Regions from separate parts of the Endozoicomonas sp. ALD068 genome, predicted to be linked through region 4. Evidence: predicted binding sites of a transcription regulator. Region 4 holds the regulator's gene; each other region holds the start of a gene.
The links. The regulator PhoB, encoded in region 4, activates phosphate uptake and scavenging genes when phosphate is short. The targets are predictions, from matches to a motif close to TGTCATANNNNTGTCANA.

Region 1: the regulator PhoB is predicted to act here: its motif matches at 3,504-3,521, upstream of phnW (2-aminoethylphosphonate--pyruvate transaminase).
Region 2: the regulator PhoB is predicted to act here: its motif matches at 1,882-1,899, upstream of ACO6V5_RS20860 (ABC transporter permease subunit).
Region 3: the regulator PhoB is predicted to act here: its motif matches at 3,581-3,598, upstream of ACO6V5_RS21785 (PhoX family protein).

The regions. Positions count from the first base shown of each region.
Region 1 covers NZ_JBLYNU010000004.1:4,469,979-4,476,050, forward strand. The annotation lists gene ACO6V5_RS16120 (hypothetical protein) at 1-383, shown strand, start outside; gene ACO6V5_RS16125 (YifB family Mg chelatase-like AAA ATPase) at 529-2,040, shown strand; gene phnW (2-aminoethylphosphonate--pyruvate transaminase) at 2,156-3,298, opposite strand; gene phnR (phosphonate utilization transcriptional regulator PhnR) at 3,583-4,308, shown strand; gene ACO6V5_RS16140 (phosphonatase-like hydrolase) at 4,408-5,076, shown strand; gene ACO6V5_RS16145 (TIGR03364 family FAD-dependent oxidoreductase) at 5,093-6,072, shown strand, end outside.
Region 2 covers NZ_JBLYNU010000004.1:5,638,891-5,644,962, reverse strand. The annotation lists gene ACO6V5_RS20865 (RING finger protein) at 1-1,660, opposite strand, end outside; gene ACO6V5_RS20860 (ABC transporter permease subunit) at 1,943-4,216, shown strand; gene pstA (phosphate ABC transporter permease PstA) at 4,232-5,896, shown strand; gene pstB (phosphate ABC transporter ATP-binding protein PstB) at 5,960-6,072, shown strand, end outside.
Region 3 covers NZ_JBLYNU010000004.1:5,850,197-5,856,268, forward strand. The annotation lists gene ACO6V5_RS21755 (autotransporter assembly complex protein TamA) at 1-991, opposite strand, end outside; gene ACO6V5_RS21760 (hypothetical protein) at 1,030-1,176, shown strand; gene rpsF (30S ribosomal protein S6) at 1,326-1,745, shown strand; gene rpsR (30S ribosomal protein S18) at 1,856-2,080, shown strand; gene ACO6V5_RS21775 (hypothetical protein) at 2,117-2,989, shown strand; gene rplI (50S ribosomal protein L9) at 3,021-3,467, shown strand; gene ACO6V5_RS21785 (PhoX family protein) at 3,696-5,744, shown strand; gene ACO6V5_RS21790 (ATP-binding protein) at 5,875-6,072, opposite strand, start outside.
Region 4 covers NZ_JBLYNU010000004.1:4,925,929-4,932,000, reverse strand. The annotation lists gene ACO6V5_RS18025 (chorismate--pyruvate lyase family protein) at 632-1,282, shown strand; gene ubiA (4-hydroxybenzoate octaprenyltransferase) at 1,497-2,384, shown strand; gene phoB (phosphate regulon transcriptional regulator PhoB) at 2,714-3,403, shown strand; gene phoR (phosphate regulon sensor histidine kinase PhoR) at 3,448-4,767, shown strand; gene ACO6V5_RS18005 (hypothetical protein) at 5,208-5,630, opposite strand.

The DNA.
Region 1 (6,072 bases), 460 kb from region 4:
TGATCAGAAACAATATTGTCGTGGTAAGAAACTATGGTAACTCATACTACGGCTATGGCCATTACCACGATGACAACGATGCCTACAAATGGCTGGCGTTTACGGCCATCACGCTGAAAATTCTCGACAACATCAATGAAGCGGCGCAGCGTGCTCACGAAGAAGCACAGATCAAAGCCACTACAGCGCCTGTCGGTGAAAAAATCATCTGGGATGAAGGCGATGCCTCCGGCTATGTTGTTACTACCAAAGAAGGCAAAAGTGCCTCCAGCGGTCTGGTTTGCCGTGAATTTCAACAGTCCATTACAGTAGGTGGTCAAACTGAGGATGCCTGGGGTCAGGCTTGCCTGCAGGAAGACGGTTCCTGGAAAATCATTAACTGACCTCTGCACCGGCCAGCCTGCTGGCCGGGCAATTCTGCCAGCAAATCTCTGAATCACTGCTATTCTCAACCCTTCAGCTTTGCAAAGGCATTCCATTCCGGTGTGCCAAAACAACAAAAACAAGCACAAAAAGAAGGGAGTGTTTATGTCGCGGCTCGCTGTTGTTCAAACCCGCGCCAAAACTGGTCTGGACGCACCTGCGGTATCGGTTGAAGTGCATTTGTCGGCAGGTCTGCCAGCTCTGAATATGGTCGGTCTTCCGGAAGCTGCTGTTCGTGAAAGTAAAGACAGGGTAAGAAGTGCCATCCTCAACAGTGGCTTTGAGTTTCCGGTTTCCCGTATTACCGTTAATCTGGCACCCGCTGATCTTCCCAAAGAAGGCGGTCGCTTTGATCTGCCTATCGCTCTGGGTATTCTGGCGGCATCGGGCCAGCTCAAACCTGAGTCTCTGGAAGGTTACGAGTTTCTTGGTGAACTGGCCCTCTCAGGCGCGCTGAGACCGATCACCGGCTCACTGCCAGCATCCATAGCCTGCAGCCAATCGGCTCACACACTGCTGCTTCCCCAAATGAATGCACAAGCGGCAGCCCTTTGCCCTGATGCCAGAGTGTTGGGAGCAGAAAACCTGCTGGGCGTCTGCGCTCATCTCACCGGTAATCAACATCTTACAGAAGCCACCTGCAACAGGAATGAATCCCCTGTCGATTATCCCGACCTGCTGGATGTAAAGGGGCAACAACAGGCTAAACGAGGTTTGATGACGGCGGCCGCTGGTGCTCACCATCTGATTTTCTACGGTCCTCCGGGAACCGGCAAAACCATGCTGGCCAGTCGCCTGCCCGGGATTCTTCCCGAGATGAATGACCAGGAAGCTCTGGAAGTGGCCGCCATACATACTTTGTCTTCCTACAGCCAGCCCCCTTCATGGAAGCAGCGACCCTTTCGCAACCCCCATCATACCGCTTCAGCCGTCGCCCTGGTGGGTGGTGGCAGTCAGCCCCGACCAGGAGAGATTTCCTTTGCTCACAATGGTGTCCTGTTTCTGGATGAACTGCCGGAGTTTCAAAAGGTAGCCCTGGAAGTACTGAGAGAGCCCCTGGAAACCCGGGAAGTGGTTATTTCCCGAGCCAAAGGTCAGGCCAGCTTCCCTGCCGGCTTTCAGTTGATTGCCGCCATGAACCCCTGCCCCTGCGGATATCTTGGAGACCCACAGAAAGCCTGCCAGTGTTCTGCCGAGCAGGTCAGACGTTATAAACGAAAACTGTCAGGTCCTTTACTGGATCGCATTGATTTACAGATAGAGGTTTCCAGTCAGAAAACGGAGCGACTTTTTGAAAACCCGCCCGAAGATGAAAACCTGTCAACTGAAAAAATACGTCAACAGGTGATTCAGGCAAGGTCTATCCAGCAGCACAGGCAGGGGAAACCCAACGCCCGATTGTCTGCCAGCGAGATGGATGAATACTGTTCACTGAATAAGCAAGAACAGGATTTTATGACCCGGCTGTGTGACAAACTGGGTTACTCAGCCAGAGCCGTACACCGAATACTGAGAGTGGCCCGAACTCTGGCGGATATTGATGAGGACAAAGACATTCAACAGAAGCATCTTGCTGAAGCGGTGCATTACAGAAAGCTGGATCGTGAACCAGGTTAACCGATAACCTCTCTTTGTTATGAAGCTGTTTTTTCAATCTCTGGCTATCAGCTCAGCGGCTCAGGCAGATCATCTATCAGTCAGCGCTTACTTTCAGGTTCACACCCTGACAGTATTACTGTTCCTGCCAGTACATGCTTTCGGAAACGGCTTTAATCAATCGGCTGATGTCTTCCGGATACACTTCCCCGATATTGCCAATTCTGAAACAGTCAGCATCAGAGACTTTACCGGGATAAATGACGAAACCTTTCCCTTTCAGCTGCTCATAAAAGCGGAGGAATTCATAATCGGGGTGCTCGGGGGAGTAAAATGAAGTTATAAACGGAGAGTGCAGTTCAGTGTCTAACAGGCACCGGAAGCCCAGCTCACTCATACCCTGGACGAGCAAACGCTGATTGCTGGCGTAGCGCTTGTGACGGGCAGCAATGCCCCCCTCTTCAATCAACTCTGCCAGGGCTTGATGGAAAGCCCTTACGGTGTGGGTGGGAGAAGTAAAACGCCACTTACCGTGATTCTTTTCCATGCATTGCCACTGATCATAGAGGTCCAGAGACAGAGAGCGGGCCAGGCCTTTGCATTGGGACAAAAGAGTACGACGAGCTATAACAAAGCCAAAACCGGGTACGCCCTGAATACACTTGTTGGCAGAGCTGATCAGAAAATCAATACCCAGCCCGGCAAGGTCAATCGGCACACCGCCGAAGCTGCTCATGGCATCAACAATCAGAATACAGTCGTGTTTCTTCACCACCTGTGCGACTGCTTCAACAGGGTTCAGCATGCCTGTTGTGGTTTCACAATGAACAATGGCGACATGAGTGATGGCTTTATCTTCAGAGAGTACCTGATCAATTTCCCCCGGCGTCGGCGGATTAATCTCACCACAATTCAGAACACTGTGGGGAATATTCAGATACTCGGCAATCTGGGCAATACGGGCACCGTAAGCCCCATTGTTAATGACCAGTAATTTCCCTTCATCAGAGATAACCGACCCGACGGTTGCTTCTACCGAAGCAGTACCACTACCCTGCATGAGAACGGCGGTGTAGTCATCAGTATCCGAGGCCAGTTTAATCAGCTGACTGCGGATCTCTTCAACCACGCCAAGGTTGTAATCATCGTCCCAGGTACACCAGTCACGCAGCATCGCTTCTCGGACACTGGCAGAGGTTGAGAGGGGTCCCGGAGTCAACAGAAGATAAGGATTTTCCAGGCTCTTTTCTTTCACAGTGGGCACTTCTTTTGTAGACATGACTTTAATGAGACACCTGTAGAAACAGAAATTTCAATCGTCTGGTATATACCAATTGGTACAAAATCATGATGGAGACACTTTTTTCTGTAAATACCCAGCGACCACTCTTCATAAAAATTTCACATTCATACCAGTCTGGAAACAACAGCTAAAAGAGCTCCCCCCAACGTCAGTCAAGCAAATAGTTAATTGTCATAAAAGCGATCATTTAATTGTCATAAAAGTCGTTTAGTATGGTCTATACCAGTTGAAAATCCATTGACCCTTAGAGAATAGTATTTATGGGACAGGGAAAAAATCAGTATCAAATCATTCGCACGGCCCTGAACGAGCAGATAGAAAGCGGGGCATTAAAACCGGGAAGCAAGCTACCCTCGGAGCGATTGCTGAGTGAAAAATTCGGTACCACCCGCATTACTCTCAGAGAGTCATTGTCATCACTGGAAGCCGACGGACTGGTCTATCGAGAAGATCGCAGAGGCTGGTTTGTTTCTCCGCAAAGAGTGACCTATGACCCTACGGTGAATGCTAACTTTCATACCATCGTTACCCGCCAGGGCAGAGTACCCGGTACCCGGATGATCCATGCTGAACGGGTACCAGCACCGCCCAGGGTTCAAAAGCTACTTCAGATCCCAGCTCTGACCCCTGTGTATCGGCTGCAACGCCTTCGTTCAGTGGATGGGCGAAATGTCCTCTACGTTGAAAATTACATGAACCCTGCCTACTTCCCGGATCTGCTCAAGCATGATCTGTCTCGATCACTCTCCGATATCTATCAGGAGCATTATAACCGCCAGTATGCCCGGGTCAGTTTCAGGTTGTACCCGGTAGGCCTGAATGCCGAGGCTTCTTTGCACCTCAAGGTCACCACGGGCAGTTCCGGTTTGTTGGTTGAGCGAACAAACTACGATCAATCGAATGTCTTGATTGACTGTGACTTTGAGTATTGGCGGCAGGATGCGGTGGTTATAGCCGCTGACACCACTGTGAGCCCCATGACTTGAGAGTCATTAATACCTGCTGGTGCCAATGGTATGAGCCATTTTCTTACTGAACGTCCAAACCCTTTAATTTCCGAATCTGAAAAATGAGAAGAGGTCACAATGAACAAAATTCAACTCGCGGTTTTTGATATGGCTGGTACCACGGTCAATGAACACAACGTCGTTTACAAAACCGTTCAGAAGAGTCTTGTCGACGCAGGCTACGATTTCACTCTGGACGAAGTCCTTGAGCATGGCGCAGGCAAAGAGAAGCATCAGGCCATAAAAGATACCCTGTCGTCCAAAGGCTTTGACCACTCGGACTCGGAACAAATCTTCCAGTCCTTTAAAAAACAACTGACACGGGCCTATGAAGAACTGGCAGTCACCTCTTTTGACGGCGTCCCCGAACTTTTGAAAGAGCTGCGGGCAAGAGGCATCAAGGTCGCACTCAACACCGGCTATAGCCGACAGGTAGCAACAGGCCTGCTGAAAAAGATGAACTGGCTGCCCGGGGTCGAATTCGACACCCTGATCACTGCGGATGATGTAACAAACGGCAGACCAGCACCGGACATGATTGAGCTGGCCATGGAGAAAACCGGTATTCACGACAGTTCACAGGTACTTAAAGCCGGAGATTCAGCCATTGACATCGAGGAAGGAAAAAACGCCCACTGCGGTATCACGGTTGGCGTGACTACAGGCGCCCAGACCCGGGAGCAACTGGCAACAGCCGCTCCAACGCTGGTGCTCGACAGCCTGGCCGATATCCTTAAGCACATTTGAACACAGGGAGACACCTTTGAAATACGATTTAATGGTTGTCGGTGCAGGTATTCTTGGCACTTTTCACGCCTTCGCTGCTGCGAAGCGGGGGTATAAGGTACTGCTGGTTGAAAAAGACAGTCAACCGGTACAGGCCACCGTCAGAAACTTTGGCATGGTTGTTCCATCCGGCATGACAGCAGACCTGCTGCCGACCGCCCTGGACTCTCTGAGCATTTATCAGACCCTGCAAGATCAGTTTGATATTTCAGCCCGAAGAAATGGCAGCTGGTATATAGCCTCCGATGACCAGGAGTTGGCCATGTTGCAGGAGCTACACCAACGAAATCAGCAAACGGGCTACCCTTCATCGCTGCAAAGTATAGACGAGGTTATACGTGCCAATCCTGCCGTCAAGAAAAGTTATGCAAAAGGTGCCTTGTACTTCCCGGAGGAATTCAGTGTTAACCCCCTGCAACTGATTTACCGCATCATTGAGTTTATTCAGCAGGAATACACCGTTGAATACCGACCCAACACCCAAATCATCAGCATGGAAACCGGGCAGGATGAAGTCATCAGTATGGATTCAGCTGGTGAGCAATACCGGGCTTCAAAAGCGATAGTCTGTAACGGGCATGATTTCAAAACCCTGTTTCCATCACGCTTTCTCAACAGTGATATTGAGCTGGTCAAGCTCCAAATGATGCGTACCAAACCACTGAAGAGCGTCAGTCTCAATGGCAATTTGCTTTCGGGCAGGACTATCAGACGCTATGAGAGCTTTCGCAACTTGCCTTCCTGGAGTGCCGGAGAAAAAGACCCAGAGCTGGATAAGTACGGGATACATATTCTGTTCAAACAGGAGCTTGACGGGTCCATCATCATTGGCGACTCACACGAGTACGCCGATGCCCGCGAGGCAGAGAAACTCTCCTTCACAATGAATCAATCCATCAATGAACGGATGCTGACAGAAGCCAGAAACATTGTTGAGCTTCCTTGCTGGGATATCGC
Region 2 (6,072 bases), 710 kb from region 4:
AACTCCTTTTCCCAGCCTGCACTTGTGACATCAGATGCTGCGCAGAGTACAAATTCACCAATGGATAAAGTGCACTTGCCTGCTCAAAAGTGGCTAGGTTATCACCATCCCTCCATGCTTCAGCGATGGTTCCATCAGTACCATATAACCCAACATTTAACCCAACACTCAAGCCTGCTAAGAAATGGTCATCAGTACCAAATAAGGCAACATTCAACATTTCGAAGACACCACGGTCATCGTCTGGCCAGACACCTTTTCCTGCTTGCATTAGTAACACCAGATGCTGCACAGAGTAAAGAAAAATGGTCGGCTTAAGTGCCCGTGCCTGCTTAACAATGGCCGGAACATTACTGTCCAGTGCCATTCTCAACCTCAGAGCGATATCACGCTCATCGTCAGGCCAGGTCTTTCTCCCTGCTTCTATTTGTGAGATCAGATTTTGCAGGGAGTACAAACAAACTGAAGGCCAAAGTACCCGCACCTGCTCAGCAATTTCCGGATCATCGATACCTTTTGCCATTCTCAATTCTAAAAAGATATGCCCATCATTGTCAGGCCAGGTCGCTCTTCCTGACTGCACTTGTGACACCAGATGCTGCACAGAGTAAAAGTTAACTAATGGCCAAAGTGCCTGTATCTGCTCAGTGATGGCCGGGTCACTGCTAGCTCCTGCACGAATCAGCCTTTCATAGATATACCTGTCATTTTCAGGCCAGGTCCCTCTTTCTAAAAGCATTTCCTTCACAATATGAGCCACCTCTTGCATTTCTTTCTGGATCAGAAAGTCACCCAGAGCACTCTGATCCTGCCGACAATATGGACAGAAATGGTAGCCTTTAATGTTAATTTCTTTTGTTAGACACCGTTTCAGGCAGTCCATATGGAACAAATGCAAGCATGACGTCTTCACCACGTCATCAGATTCTTCAAGGTTATTCCGGCATGCTCTGCAAGTTTCCCCAACATATTCAACCCCCTGCGCTTCTTCAAAGTCATCCAAATCAGATTGAGGCAGCATAAAAACGGGATACAACATAACTGTTTCTGGCTGATGTACCTGCCTGTGACCAGACAAACCTTTCCCCGATAGTTGAGCAAGCAGTTCTGAAGCATCTAACGGCGCCTGACGGAATGACGAACTGTTGAACGCCCTCTTCTGTGTAATCTCTGCCAAAGCCGCAGATAAATCTTTGTCACTGACGAATTGTCCGGATTGACCGGGAGTGCTGCGATATCCATCATAAAACCATTGTTTCAACCACTGCCCGATCCTGAACAGAGCTGACAGGTAGTCAAACTGACAGTCAGGCCTATTAAACAATCCCTTGCCAGGAATACCCGGCATAAATGGTGGAGGTGGTGGGTCGGGTGGAAATCTGCCTCCTGATAATCGCAAGGCGGATTCAGGTGTTGATGTGGGCCATTCCGGCAGTGCAAAGCCTGTGCTGTTTTTCTCTCTTTTCTCACTAACATTCTCCGAAGAGATTAGCCACTGCCACAGAGATGACAGGAGGGCAACTTTAACGTCATCAGTTGACCTTGCTTGTGAGGGCGCATCAAACCATTGCTTTGCCTTTCCTTCTTGCGTTGCGGGAATACCAATAAGAAGTCCTTGAGAGTTGTCAGCAGCAAATCCACTGGCTGCCAGAGAGATCAAGAATGTAAATATGAAAGAAAACGGTTTTAAGTTGCACACAAATTTTCGCTTTTCTTCAGCTGGAGCCTCAGTGTAGCTGATACTGAATAGAGTGCGGTTTGGCTGCGGTGTTTTTCAGACAGCGTGTCCGGTCACGGCTATCTATCGCTCAATACCGGGTATACTGTTCCAAGATACTGAGAGTGGCGGCTTGAGTACTCAACTCCCATTTTTTTCAATTCTGTCATATTTCTGTAACACAGACCTTTTAAGGTACGCTCAATAATCTCTGCGACCAGTGCCATGTACCAACCAATAATAGAAGACAGCCCTGGTGTCGATTACAACACCCCGGCTCATAAACGTCATCAGTCACTTCGCTTTCTCAAAGATCACCTGACCCGGTGGGGTGTAGCCGTCGGTGGCCTCGGTGTTATTGCCGCCATTCTGCTGATCTTCATCTATCTTCTGTACGAAGTTGGGCCTTTATTCAAAAGTGCAGAAATTGAACAAAGCAGTACCTGGACACAGACGATCACAGGGGAGCAGCGCCCTCTCTATCAGAGTATGGAAGAACAGGCTGAACTGGCTTTTTCCATCACTGCCGACGGTGCCCTGACTTTTTCATCCACCCGAACCGGAGGGCAGAAATATCGCTATTCCCTGCCCCTTCCTGCCGGGACCTCAGTCACCACAATTAACAATGATCCATCCGATAGCAACCTCCTGGCTGCGGGTCTGAGTAATGGTCAGGTCATCATTTTCAAGCACGGCTATCAAATTACCTGGCCTGATGACAAGAGGCTGATCACGCCAAGGGTCACCTACCCATATGGTGAGGAAGCGATTGATCTGATAACGGATAATGAGGCTGTTTCACACCTGAGTATCAGTGATAGTGAAGATCAGCTGCTACTCACCGGTTATGGTGACAAGCGCCTCTATATGACCGCTTTTAGCAAGGAAGAAAACTTCCTGACGGAAGAAGTCACGCTTGAAGAAATGAGTGTCACTCTGCCCGAAGTGGATGGACCTGTTCACGATGTACTGATTGCTCCGGATCAGCACTGGCTTTTTGTTCAATCCGGTGCTGATGGCCTGACACTGATCGATATCAGCAACATCAATCAGCCTCACGTCGTGTCAGAGACTGACCTGACTAACGACTCGGCCAGAGTAACAACCATGACATTCCTGTTGGGTGGAGTTTCTCTGCTGATAGGCGATGACACCGGCATGGTCAGCCAGTGGTTCATGGTCAGAGATGAACAAAACCAGTGGCACCTGCAAAGAATTCGCGAGTTCGAGCTGGCCGGTGAACCTATTATGCAGATAGTGCCTGAGCATCGCCGCAAGGGCTTTCTGGCAGCCGATGACAAGGGTAATGTTGGCATCTTCTACACCACAGCCAACAGAACCCTGCTGACTGAGAAGCTGACCGACGGTCCTGTTGAGCAACTGGTTATTGCCCCCCGTAGCAACTACATGCTGGTGAGTAGCAATGGCTCTACCGAATTCTGGCGTGTTGAAAATGAACATCCGGAAGTATCCTTGTCGGCTCTCTGGGGTAGAGTCTGGTATGAGGGTTATGAGAAGCCTGAATATATCTGGCAGTCGTCTGCATCGAATAATGACTTTGAGCCAAAGCTGAGCCTGACCCCTCTGGCCTTCGGCACTCTCAAGGCCGCCTTTTACGCCATGTTACTGGCTACACCTCTGGCAATAGCCGGAGCCATCTATACGGCTTACTTCATGGCGCCAGCCATGCGTCGTAAAGTAAAGCCTGTCATTGAGTTGATGGAAGCACTGCCTACGGTCATTCTGGGTTTTCTGGCCGGTCTCTGGCTGGCCCCCCTGATCGAAAACAGTCTGGCAGGAATATTTGCACTCTTGTTGATTGTTCCAATCGGCATATTGCTCTTTGCTTTTGCCTGGGACTCCATGCCCGGTAAAATCCGCCACGCCGTCCCGGAGGGTTGGCAAGCAGCCCTGCTCATCCCTGTGGTACTGATCAGTGGTGCTATTGCCATGAACCTGAACGGTACCATTGAAGCAACCTTCTTTGATGGTGACCTGAGAACCTGGCTGACCACTGATCTGGGCATTCCTTACGATCAGCGCAATGCTCTGGTAGTGGGACTGGCAATGGGCTTTGCAGTGATCCCCACCATTTTTTCTATCGCTGAGGATGCCATTTTCAGTGTTCCCAAACATCTGAGTTATGGCTCTCTGGCACTGGGTGCGACGCCTTGGCAGACCTTGATGCGGGTGGTATTGCTGACCGCCAGCCCGGGCATATTCTCTGCCGTGATGATTGGTATGGGCCGCGCCGTGGGTGAAACGATGATCGTACTGATGGCTACCGGCAACACGCCCATCATGGACGCCAATATCTTCGAAGGCATGAGAACCCTGGCTGCCAACATTGCTGTTGAAATGCCTGAATCCGAAGTCGGCAGCAGCCACTATCGAATTCTATTCCTTGCTGCACTGGTGCTTTTCCTGTTCACCTTTGTCGTTAATACCGCTGCCGAGATGGTTCGTCATCGACTGCGCAAGAAGTACAGTTCGCTTTAAGGAAGGAGCCGGAACATGAGTAATAAAATAACCAAGTGGTACCAGACTGGCTCCCCCTGGGTTTGGCTTAATGCCGGAGCGGTGGCCATCAGTGTGATTCTTGTTGTCGGCCTTCTGGGTTTGATAGCGATCCGGGGTCTGGGTCACTTCTGGCCAGCACAAATTCTGGTGGCAGACTATGCCCCTCCCGGCCAGGAAGCCCGCTTGATTGCTGGAGAAATAGCAGACACTGAAACTGTTTCTGCAACCCGCCTTGAGGCGGCAGGTCTGCCGGTACCCAAGGGAATGGAAACACTGACCCGTGATCTGCTGAAAGTCGGTAACAGAGATGTTTCAGGCTCAGACTTTGCCTGGGTCATTGATCTTTGGCTTGAGAATCGCCGTTACCCTGAAAATATCATTGCTCTGGAGCGCAGGGAGTGGGGTAACTTCTACGGTTATCTGAACAACATCAAACAGGATGGCAAAATTATTGCCGAGGGTGAAGCCGCCTGGCCAGAGTTCCAGAAGAGACTGAACAGAGCCCTGTCTATCTACGACGAAATCTACGCCATCGAAAAGCACGAAATAGGTACCGTCAACGCTAAGCTGGAGCGCCTTCGTCTGGAACAGCGTGCCCTCGAACTTAATGGTACAGATACCCCTCAGGCCCTCGCCGATATCGAAGCACAACGCAAGGTATTTCAGGCTGAATATAAGGTGATGGAAGCCAGACTGGGTGATCTTTATGTGGCTTTCAATCGTGATAGTCTGGTGGCTACAACCATTGATGGTAAAGAGATTGAGCAATCTTTTGGCAAAATCGTCCGGGCCTATAAACCCAATGCCATGACCCTGACCCAGAAAATGTTTTTCTATCTCGACAAGGTCGGCGAATTTATCACTGACGATCCCAGAGAAGCAAACACGGAAGGGGGGGTTTTCCCGGCTATTTTCGGTACAGTCATGATGGTGATTCTGATGTCGATCATCGTGACCCCATTTGGTGTAATAGCGGCGGTTTACCTCCGTGAATACGCTAATCAGGGTTGGCTGACCCGAACTATTCGCGTGGCCGTGAATAACCTGGCGGGTGTCCCTTCCATTGTATACGGCGTATTTGGTCTTGGTTTCTTCATCTATTTTGCCGGAAGCCAGATTGACCAGTTATTTTTCCAGGAAGCACTGCCAGCACCGACCTTTGGTACACCGGGACTACTCTGGGCATCGATTACTCTGGCCTTATTAACATTACCTGTTGTTATTGTTGCCACCGAGGAGGGGCTATCACGTATTCCAAGCTCTGTCCGTGAGGGCAGTCTGGCGCTGGGGGCGACCAAAGCAGAAACACTCTGGCGAGTCGTTCTGCCCATGGCCAGCCCTGCCATGATGACAGGATTGATCCTGGCTGTTGCCCGTGCCGCTGGGGAAGTTGCACCTCTGATGCTGGTTGGCGTGGTGAAACTGGCTCCCAGCTTGCCTCTGGATACTAATTATCCTTTCCTGCATCTGGATCAGAAATTCATGCACCTGGGCTTCCATATTTACGATGTCGGCTTCCAGAGTCCTAACGTAGAAGCGGCCAGACCACTGGTTTACGCCACCGCTCTGCTGCTGGTTATTGTCATCGCGGTTCTTAACCTTTCAGCAGTAGCTATTCGCAACCATTTGCGTGAAAAATACAAGAGTCTGGAAGCGTGAGATTAGTTTGCTACAAAAAAGTTTCCCTGACTGAGCCAGGAAGGTTTAATTAAAGGTAACATCATGCTGGATGAGGCACTGGACTTGAATACACCCACCCGGACAGAGAACCAAAAGAGTAGAGCCACTCCCGAGGAGACCAGCTCAACTCCGGCGTTTAATCTCGACAGCCTGGG
Region 3 (6,072 bases), 920 kb from region 4:
GGTCATAGAATTCAGTTAATGGGTTGCCGTAGGGGATTTTATAGCTGGAAGTCAGTTCGGCTCTGGGGGCTGAGAGCAGAGCCTCATTGGTCAGGCTGTGCCCTTTGTCATTGATCATGGGGATATCCCAGGTCAAAGAAAGCCTGGGGCCTTCGTCAGTAGAATAACCGACACCGGTTTCAATCTCATGATACCTCTTGGGAATGACACCGATATAAACAGGGACATGGTAGTCTTCGGTTTTATCCCGCATGGGGAGGATATCGATTTGCTGGAAATAGCCTGTTGAGGCCAGCTCTTTGTTCAGGTTGCCCAGCTTAACCGATTGATAGTTTGAGCCGGGCTTGAAGGTCAACATTTTCTCGATCAGGGCTTGGGTATTTTCAGGGATTTCTCTATAAACAATGTTCCCAAAGCGGTAACGCCTGCCAGAGTCAAAAACCAGTTCGACATCCGCCGCATTTTCTTGTGGATAAACTTTGACTCTGTGGGTTTGCATCTGAGCGTCGAAAAAACCGAGAGACTGGGCCTGGGTGTTAAGCTCCGTCTTAAGTTCTTCATATTCTCCGCTATTGAAGACAGTACCTTTTTTAAGGGGGGAGCGTTTGACGATCCTCTTGAACGACCGGTTTTTTCGGGCCTCTCCTTTCAGTTCTATTTTGATGGTGCGGATAAGTACGGGTTGTCCCGGATCAACATGAATCTTGAGTTGGTCAGTATCTTTGCCATCCATCTTCATGGAAATGGTTGGGTTGAAATAGCCCAGGGCTTGCAGAGATTTCTGAACGGCCTCAAGAATACTGCTTTGATAGCCAGGCAATTCTCCGGGCTCAATAGCAGGCAAAGTTTGCAGAAAGCGTTCGGCATTCCGCTTCAGCCCGTCTTCCAGACCCTTAATCTCATAGGTCAGATGGGATCGGGCCTGGCAAACAGAAGGAAGGGCTGAAAGCAAAAGTACGATAATCGATAGAAATTTATTCAGTTTACCCACTGGCGACCATTTGTTGAGAGTAAAGTTGTTGAGAGAAAGTGGCGGGACTGACCGATATCGTAGAAGGTCTGTCGATCTATCTCAATAAAAAGCAGCGTCAGGCAGTAGATTCCCGGATTCTCATGCGTTTTAACGTCGGCCGCCATCGGTTTATAATTCTTGCAACCATGGTCACACTTCTCTAAAATCCTCCGCTCTTTGTAAGCTGGGCGTGGTGTGCAGGCATCTTTCAGGTGACTGTCATCTCCGATCCATCTCCTTGCCTTACTGCTCTGTGAATGGAACCTGTGTTTCACTCAGTGTGGGAGGCTGTTTAACCCGTAAGGAGCAAATAATGCGTCATTACGAGATTGTTTTTCTGGTACATCCTGACCAGAGCGAGCAAGTACCAGGCATGATAGAGCGTTATACACGCGCTATCAGCGAAAACGGCGGTCAGGTACACCGTCTTGAAGATTGGGGCCGTCGTCAGCTGGCTTATCCAATCAACAAGATCCACAAGGCTCACTACGTTCTGATGAACATCGAGTGCAGCAATGAGATCCTGGACGAACTGACAGATAACTTCCGTTATAACGACGCAGTTATCCGTAACATGGTGATCCGTCGTGATGAGGCCGTTTCCGAGCCATCCATCATGATGCAGGCTGAAGAGAAACGTGAACGCCGTGACGATCGTCGTGAAGATCGTCGTGAAGAGCGTCGTGAAGAAGCTGCTGAAGCTCCGGAAGCTGCTGAAGAAGCTGCCGAGTAAGTCGTCCTTGATACTGCTTTAGCTCAAGGCTGTTTTAGCTCAAGGCTGTTTCAGCCCAGGCTGGCAGGATTAAGAACATCACCATTTGTTGAATTCAAGGAGACGTTGCAATGGCACGTTTTTTCCGCCGCAGAAAGTTCTGCCGTTTCACCGCTGAGGGCGTGAAAGAGATCGATTACAAAGATCTGAACACCCTGAAAGCTTATGTTTCTGAAACTGGCAAGATTGTACCAAGCCGTATCACCGGTACCAAAGCCCGTTATCAGCGTCAGCTGGCGACAGCTATCAAGCGTGCGCGTTACATCGCACTGCTGCCATATACTGATCGTCACTGATCAGTCGGCAAACTCTGGAACTGAAGGTATTGCTTGATGCGTAAACTGGCGGAACTGGCAATGAAAAGCCCGAAACATTCCTTGTTTCTGGCGGTCATATTTGCCTGTATTCCCATGCTTTTCTGGTTGAGTGCGGCTATTGTATCTCTGGTGATACTGCGTCGCGGCATTGACCACGGACTGAAAGTCCTGATTTGGGCTTTGTTACCCGGAATAGCCTGGGCCGCCTTTGGTCAATACAGCGTATTGATCGGGTTGGCAACCACAGCGTTGCTGGCTTGCGTCCTGCGCCAGACTGTCTCATGGCCGAAAACCCTGTTGGCTGTTGTGCCGCTGGGAGGCCTCGTGGCTTTTGCCATGTACCAGATATCACCGCAGATGATCAGCGTCATGGCTGGCACTGTGATGGAGTTTCTGAAAAAGAGTCTCCAGGGCAGTAGCAGTCTAGAGGCTCTGCAACCGGGTGAACATCTGAGACAGGTCCTGGAGTACGGCGTAGCGGGTGCTCTGGCCTGGGTGCACATACTGTTTTGTGTCCTGGCTTTGATGCTGGCGCGCTCCTGGCAGGCCGATCTCTATAACCCCGGAGGATTCGGTGAAGAATTCCGCAAGGTGCGGTTACCCGCAGCTGTCGGGGTAGGTCTACTGACCATCACTTTGATGGGTTCAGCACTGTCACCTGTGATGACTGCCCTGGTACCCATCGCATCGTTGCCACTGTTTATTGCAGGTCTGGCGCTGGTCCATGGGCTGGTAAAACTGCGTCAACGGGGCAGCTTCTGGTTGATTGGACTGTATATGCTGTTGATCACCCTTACGCAACTGGCATACCCGGTTATTGTTTTGACTGCTTGTCTTGACAGTCTGTTTGATTTTCGCAACCGCGTGAGTAAGCAGATTCAGGGCTGACAGGCACTAGGTATAAGGTAAGAGGCTAGCGATGGACGTTATCCTGCTTGAGAGAGTTGCCAACCTTGGCAACCTGGGCGACAAGGTAACCGTTAAAGCCGGTTACGGTCGTAACTTTCTGATTCCTTTCAGCAAGGCTGTGCCTGCTACCAAGGAAAATGTTGAAGCTTTTGAAGCTCGTCGCGCCGAGCTGGAAAAGGCTGCTAACGAAAAGCTGGCTGCTGCCCAAAAGCGTGCAGCTGAAATGGCTGAAATCGAACTGACCCTGACCGCCAAAGCGGGCGACGAAGGCAAGCTGTTCGGTTCTATCGGCTCACGTGATCTGGCTGAAGCCATCACTGGTGCTGGCGTTGAAGTAGCCAAGAGCGAAATTCGCATGGGCGAAGGTCCCATTCGCGCTACTGGCGAATACGACATCGCCATCCAGCTGCACACCGACGTTGCAGCGACTATCAAGGTATTCGTTGAAGCTGAATAAGTTCGGTTGTAACCACGCCTGATAGAAAAATACCCGTGGGCTTAGGTCCACGGGTATTTTTTTATGTGCCTTTTGTCCTGCCTCTTCATTCGCCGTCATTTCAGTCAAAAGATTGTTTTAAATCTGTCATCTTAAATACATTTCACTGTAATTCTTGTGTCGTTTAATGAGCCTGCTTTAGAGGATATTACACAACAAATAAAGCTGGCTTGAACGAGTAGATATTACATGAGCAAATATACTTTTGATCCGACGGTGTATAACTCCAGTGATAACAGGCCGATCTCGGCAGTGCTGGAAAAAGAACTCTCCCGCCGCAGTGTTCTGAAACGTGGGGGTGCACTGGCAGCATTTAGTGCACTGGCCAGCTTTGGTTTAACGGGCTGTAACGATGACGACTCTGACGATGTTTTTTCATCAGAGCTCTCTCTTGGCTTTGACTCTATTTCCGGCTCCAAGACCGATGCTGTGTCTGTACCTGCTGGCTACTCCGCTCAGGTTCTGGCGCCGTGGGGAACGCCATTGAATGATTTAGCGGCAGAGTGGAAAGATGATGGCACCAACAGTTCCACCGATCAGGCGAATGCTACTGGCATGATGCATGATGGGATGCATTTCTTCCCCCTTGAAGGCAACAGTACTGAAGGTCTGCTGTGTATAAACCATGAGTTTATTGATCAGACGCGACTGCATCCGAATGGGGCAACTGACAATAATGGTGTACGTCCTGCTGAGGAAGTTCGTAAAGAAATTAACGCTCATGGTGTTTCAGTGGTTCACATCAAACTGACTGATGGCGTCTGGGATGTGGTTAAAAACAGCAACTACAACAAGCGTTACACTGCAGGCTCTGAAATGGATCTGACCGGGCCGGTGGCAGACAGTGATCTGCTGATTACCAAATACACGGATGAAAAAGGGAATAAAGCCCTTGCCCGGGGCACCAACAATAACTGTGGTAATGGTCACACTCCCTGGGGGACTTATCTGACCTGTGAAGAAAACTGGCCTGGCTATTTTACCCGTTCCGATGACCCGTCTAACTGGACTGAAGAACAAATACGTCTGGGTATCAGTTCCAGGGGGACCCGTTATGATTGGGATACTGCTCTATCTTCTGACGAAAACGAAACCGGCGAGTTTGCCCGTTTTGATGTAACTCCGGGCTCCGGAGATGAGACTGAGGATTTCCGTAACGAAGCTAATGGTCACGGATACATTGTAGAAATAGACCCCTATAGTCCACAGGCTAAAGCGATTAAACGGACGGCTCTGGGTCGCTTCCGTCACGAAGACTGCTCATTTGGCAAACTGGAAGAAGGTCAGCCCGTTGTTTTCTATTCTGGCCATGACAGCCGGTTTGAGTACATCTACAAGTTTGTTTCCAAAGAGCTCTGGGACGCGGCAGATGCTGACTCTGAAGATCGTCTCGCCACCGGTGCAAAGTACATGGATGAAGGTACTTTGTATGCCGCTCGCTTCGATGAGGAAGGTCAGGGTGTGTGGTTGCCCCTGACTCCCGATGCCACCACTAAAGACGGTGGAAGGTTAGGTGATATCTCAGGATTCACGACTCAGGCTGAAATTATCCTGAACACGCCGGGTGCAGCTGATCTGGTAGGCGCTACCCCCATGGACCGCCCCGAATGGACTGCGGTAGATCCGAAAACCGGCTCTGTTTATGTGACACTGACAAACAACACTGATCGTGATAACCAGGACGGCAATTCTGATACCGACACCAACGTGGCCAACCCTCGTGAAGGAAATGAGTATGGCCATATTATTCGCTGGAATGAAGGGGCTGATCCAAGCCAGTTTACCTGGGAGTTCTTCCTGTTCGGCTCTTTTGCATCAGAAAGTGCCCTGGTGAATCTCTCTGGATTGAATGAAGCCAATGAATTTGGCAGCCCGGATGGTCTGGCATTTGATGACCGTGGTTTGTTGTGGATTCAAACAGATGGTGGTGTCAATGAAAACACCAATGACCAGATGCTGGCCATTATTCCATCTGAGCTAAGCAGCACTGAGGACTCGTTAGCCGTTAACGCCAACAACCAGGAGCAACTGAAGCGTTTCTTTGTGGGGCCAAATGGTTGTGAGGTGACTGGTCTTGCGTTTACATCGGATCACCAGAGCTTCTTCCTGAATATCCAGCATCCATCGAACTGGCCTGCCGCCGGGTCAACCGATGCAAAGGATGAGAGTGGTGCTAACAGGGCACGTTCTGCCACGGTGGTTGTTATGAAAGACGGTGGTGGTGAAGTGGGGGTTTAATAGCCGTCACCTGACTGCCAATTTGACAAAGCCGATGATTGGAATGCTCATCGGCTTTTTTTTGTGAAAAACATTTTGTTATGTCGTTTTCCATTGGCTGGTGGCGGAACAAAACCAGCTGATCAGGTACTTATATATCATTGCGCCAGAGCCAATCCAGTGGCACCGCCATGCAGTTTTTTGTCTTCAGTGGTAGTGCATTGTTACCGCAATATATCAACACGCCACCTTTAAAGTGGTTGTCGGCCTGGTCAGCAAGTCGCCTTAAGCCTTCTCCGTCTTTTTCCTGAATACTGATAGCTTTTTTAATTTCTACACCGTAGATATC
Region 4 (6,072 bases):
GCTATTTGACGAACAAAAGCGGATTTTCAGACCAATTTGCTGCCGCCGCAGTAGGGCAGTCTATTCTCGGTCAGGCTCCTTGGAGGGTGTCGCAAAAACTCTGGTTGCCATGCTTTTAGGCCCTGTGGGTTCCAGCGTGGGAACGAGTTGTTGGAGTTTTGCGACACCCTCAATCGGGCGGAGGGAGATATAAGTCGGGAAGGTCGGGCCGCGTAGGTCGGGCCGCGTAGGTCGGGCCGCGCTGGTGAAGAGCCTTATGCTTGCGTGTTTGTGCATAGTTGGCTAAATTCACTGTCGGTCTGTCTCTATGCAGAAACTCACGATGATGAAAACCAAGCACTGTTAACAAAAAATTAAGGCAGAGCCAACTGCCCAACCGCCCTTGAAGAACCAGATGAACCCATACCTGAGTGACCCGTTAAGGCAGCGGCAAATCAAACAAAAGACCAATAAATAACCGAGGGGCACCCGGTTGCTGCTGATGGAGGCTTCTGCGTAAGTCCGGTCGTTATAGGCTGGCTGTAGCTTATGAAGTCAGAAGCCTCGCCTGACAAGGCGGGGAGTGTCAAGGTGAGCTGCCTTGTTTCCTCCCGGGGCAGTTCTGGAAAATTGGATTTGTGCAGCAGGAGTGATGGTGCCTTTTATTGATTTTTCAGGCTTATCCTGGAAGCCGAGACATTATTTGAAACAGCAGATTCCAGAGCCCTGGAGAGACTGGCTGCTGGACAGAGGTTCCCTGACTCAGCGTTTGAAACATGAGTTTGACGGCGACTTCAGGGTTCAGGTTATTCGTCACGGGACCTTTATGCCGACCTGTTCGGAGCTAAAGTTTCTCAATAACTATGAACAGTCAAAGGCTACGTCCACGTCTGGTGAGTTGGCAGGATCATTCGAAAACAGACATTGCAGCAAAATGGCTTCTATCAGGGAGGTTCTGCTGATCTGTGGTGGCCGACCCAGAGTGTTTGCACGAAGTGTATTGCCTCACAGCAGTCTTATTGGCACGAACAGAGAGCTGCTGCAACTGGGCACTAAGCCCCTGGGGGAGTTTTTATTTAATCATCCCGGTATGCGTCGGGGACCATTTGAGGTAGCGGAACTGCCGGCTCGTCAGTTTAATCCTCATCTGGTTGAAAAATACTCTGATGAAACAGCCTGGGGAAGGCGGTCGTTATTTTATTTGCACGAAAAGTCTATATCTGTTTGTGAAATCTTTTTGCCGGACCTGTCTGAACAGACAGAGAAGCACTCCAGAGTCATGTCGAAGCATCCTGAACCCTGAAGCTCTACAAGAATGATTGTTTGTCGAAGCACTTACCTCGTGAAATATAGAGATTTCCGCAGTCGGTCTGGTCATGGCCTGATTGAGAACCTGGCCTGACCTGATAAACTGGCGATGCGGGTCATGATTCAGGGCGATGAGCAATAAGAATCTCAGCGATGATAATAAAGATGCAGATAAGCAGCTAAATATTATGATGCAATTCAGAAAACCAATGGCGGTATTGGCAGGCACTGAAGTAGTTCTGCAACGATTTCCCCGTTTAAAAGATTTCTTACGGCTGGCCCGGCTGGACCGGCCTATTGGTATTTATCTGTTGTTCTGGCCTACTATGTGGGCACTCTGGGTGGCGGCAGAAGGTGTACCGAGTCTGAAGAATCTGGTGATTTTTTCGGTCGGCGTGGTTTTGATGCGCAGTGCAGGCTGCGTTATTAATGACTTTGCTGACAGGAAAGTGGACGGCCATGTTAAGAGAACACAGCATCGACCGCTGGTAACGGGTAAAATTCAGGAAAAAGAAGCGCTGATCTATTTCTCCGGTATGGTACTTTTGTCTTTCATTCTTGTACTCTTTACCAATACTCTTACCGTCCAGCTCTCTTTTGCCGGATTATTGCTGGCCTCGGCTTACCCTTTTGCCAAAAGACACACTCATCTGCCTCAGGTGGTTTTGGGGGCTGCTTTTGGCTGGTCGATACCCATGGCTTTTGCGGCTCAGAGTGGCTCGTTGGGAAACATCGTCTGGCTGATGTTTCTGGCCAATCTCTTCTGGACAGTGGCTTACGATACTCAATACGCCATGGTGGATCGTGACGATGATCTGAAAGTAGGTATCAAGTCCACAGCCATTCTATTTGGCGAGATGGATAACCTGATTGTTGGTTGCCTGCAGGTACTTACCCTGATGACACTGGCCATGGCAGGCCATCAACTGGAGTTAGGTGCTCTCTATTATCTCTCATTGTTGGCTGTCGCAGCCCTTTTCGTTTACCAGCAATGGTTAACCCGTCGTCGTGAGCGTGAAGCCTGCTTCAGGGCGTTTCTTAGTAACCACTGGGCCGGAGCCATTGTATTTGCAGGTTTCGTGTTGAGTTATCTTTGATCTTCAATCCGGCTTAGAGCCCGGTAAGTATTGCTACTTATGGTGGCTGTGGGGATAAATGGCGAAAAGCCTTACCCTGTAAACCCTGAGGGATCTTTTTATTTTTAAGCTGCAATATCAGCCTTTAGTGTGTCATCTGCCTGTAACATTTCAAAGGTGTAATGTCCGGTGTATAGTGCGGTTGATCAAAGTAGTGAGAAGCAGCCTGAGCGATAGGAAAGGTGCTGTCCTGAGACACTACCATCCTGATATAGCCCTAATGAGCTTCAGCTGATAGATGCCAGAACGTCACCGCCGAAATCGAATCGACAGATAACAGGTAGAGATTAATGCCAGGAAAGACCATTCTGATCGTAGATGACGAAGCACCGATTCGCGAAATGGTGACCGTTGCTCTGGAAATGGCAGGGTATGACTGTCTTGAGGCAGCAGATGCCAGAGAAGCGCACTCTCTGATTGTGGATAACAAACCCGATCTGATCTTGCTGGACTGGATGTTACCAGATGTCTCTGGAATTGAACTGGCCCGTCGTCTGAAGCGCAATGAGCTGACCTCTGAAATACCCATTGTTATGTTGACGGCCAAAGGTGAAGAAGACCACAAAATCCAGGGACTTGAAACCGGTGCCGATGACTACATCACCAAGCCTTTTTCTCCCCGCGAGCTGGCTGCTCGTTTAAAAGCGGTTCTCCGTCGTACAGGCGGATTTGATAACCAGTCTCCCATTGTCATCAAGGGATTGGAGCTGGACCCTGTCAGCCACAGAGTCTCTATTGATGGCTCACCTGCTGAAATAGGACCTACCGAGTACCGTTTGCTGCAGTTTTTCCTGACGCACCAGGAGCGTGCCTATACCCGTGGGCAGTTACTGGATCAGGTCTGGGGTGGCAACGTTTATGTGGAAGAGCGAACCGTTGATGTACACATTCGACGCTTGCGTAAGGCCTTAGGTGATAACTACGAAGCCTTTGTGCAAACGGTTCGTGGTACTGGATATCGTTTCTCAACGAGGGTGTAAACCTTTTATGCTCAGTGCTCAGCAGTTATCTGGCCGGGAGTAATATGACAACAATTTCAAAAACCCATTTGCTGAGCCGCATGATCGCCTACGTGATTGTCGGGTTTTCCCTGGGCTGGTTGTTTGGAGAGCCTTTTTTAGGACTCTGTGTGGTCATGGGAGGTTATTTTGTCTGGAGCTTCCGTCAGCTTTTCAAGCTGCTGGACTGGCTGAATGACCCCAAGGCCAGGAGCAAAGAGCCTCCTGAGAGTAAAGGGTTCTGGGGGCAAATTTTTGATGGTATCTATCGATTGCAAAAACAGCACAGTCGTTCCCGGCAAAAGCTGGCCGGAGTGATTGAACGTGTTCAGGAATCAACTGCTGCGCTGAACGACGGTGTTGTAATGATAGATAATCAGAGCAACCTGGAATGGTGGAATCCCGCCGCTGGAACTTTGATAGGGCTTAAGACGCCTGACGATCAGGGGCAGTTGATTACCAATCTGCTACGTGATCCAAGGTTTGTCGACTACTTTGAGCAGGGTGGTTATCAAAAAGCTCTTGAGATCCCCTCGCCAATCAACCCTGATCATCAACTGCAATTTAATATAACGGTTTATGGCAAAGGCAATCGTCTCATGACCGTTAGAGATGTCACGCGCTTGAATCAGCTGGAAGTCATGAGAAAAGACTTTGTTGCCAATGTCTCCCATGAACTGAGAACACCACTGACAGTTGTGTCTGGATACATCGAAACCATGCTGGACAGTCTGGGCCCGGATTCAGGTCTGCCCCCTGTTTGGGAAAAAGCACTGAACAGGATGCAGGAGCAGTCGCTGAGAATGCAGAATCTGGTGGCAGACCTGCTGTTGCTGTCCAAACTGGAGTCGGCTGAAGCTCAGGCAGACGAGAATGGGGTTCATGTTAAAACCCTGCTCAGCAGTATCGTTGAAGACGGATGTGCGCTCAGTGGTGAAAGCCAGCATCAGATTTCTCTGGATTGTCCTGAAGATGTCTTTTTGGCAGGCAGCAGTAATGAGTTGCGCAGTGCCTTCTCGAATCTGGTCTTTAATGCCGTGCGCTATACACCCGAGGGTGGGAAAATACTTGTGCGCTGGTGGCAGGACGGGGAAGGCGGACATATGATGGTAGAAGACAATGGTGTCGGTATTGATCCAATGCATATTCCGAGGTTGACTGAGCGCTTTTACCGGATTGATAAAAGTCGTAGCCAGAATACCGGGGGAACGGGGCTTGGCCTGGCTATCGTCAAGCACGTCATGCTGAGACACGGAGGCAAACTCACGATCAGCAGTCACCCAGGAAAAGGCAGCCGCTTTATTTGCCACTTTCCGGAAAAATGCCTTGAGTTGGAACACTCATGAAAGCAGAAAAGGGCCGGTGGCACCTTTTCTGCTTTTAGGACTACCATCAAAAAATGAATAATCTTTTCATGGTTTCATCATTCGCGAACAGTCTGTTGTACTACAGACTGATCCTGACTATCTTTACTCTGAAACGCTAATCCCCGGGAGCTGGCAGGGTGGTGGATTTTAACCATCCTGCAAAGACCGGGCTTGCGTATTTGTATTTTCTTTACTAGTTTGTATCTGTCTCTTGAACACCTGCTGTGGGGTGCACTGCGGGCTGTTGGTCAGAGTGTTGATGAGAGTGGTCCCACCTGAGCACTCTGTAATGGGATCCCCAACTGATTACTTCGAGTCAGAGGGGGAGGTTTTTCAAAGAATGATACTTTGATCCATTGGTGTCTCTATTCAAGAAGTTGCAGACCGGGCATGAACCCGAAATACTGACGAAGGTAGACTTACTCTTCGCCAACGACGCATTCCAGACGTTTTTTGCCGGTGCGGTCCAGGTAGCTTTGGAAGTCACGCGGCAAGCGCCCTGTGGTAGAGCCATCCCATTGGACAGTGTCGCCGGCTTCTGTCTGGTACTCAAAAGTAAACCTTTGGACATTACGACGACGTTTTTGAGTCGCTATTTCCAGGTGGTCCAAGTCTTCCATTGAAATGCCGCGTTCGGCCATGATCTGCTTAACGGCTTCAATGTTTTCGAGTTTGGCTTGACGCTCTTCGTCAATCTTATTGCGGGCTTCAACTTTCTCCTGCATTACGTCCTGCATTCTGGAGATGATACGCTCAAGATCTTCGACATGAACATCTTTAAACAAAGAGCGGATACGAGTTTTACTGCTCAGGCGGTGATGAATTTCTTCAAAAACGTTCATTCAGGAACTCCCAATTCAGACTAATTCGACCGGGTATTAATGGTTATCAATGACGGAGGTAACTATTTATACAGGAAGCTTTAAATTGATGGAAGCATTTAATGTGCTTTTATGGACTATTTAAATAGATTTAATAACGTTTTATGTGATGGTAGGAATAATTTTGTGCAATACATAAACGGTTATGAGTCATCAAGACATGCAAATGAATTGAATTGCTTTGAGTGGGTATTGCTTGTTTTTAAAAAACAGCCATTCAGCCGTGCATCTGAATCTTTGAAAATATCGTTAATAGGCATCAAGCTTCTGGTTATCACCGTAGTCAGTATTTTTTGCATTGAACGGAAGGGCTGGTTCTTTCTGTCGTGGCAGCGGGGATTCGGTTTTAAGTGGATAGGATATGTGGGGCCAGAAGCCTGCCGGACTTAAGGCCGTCCCAAGC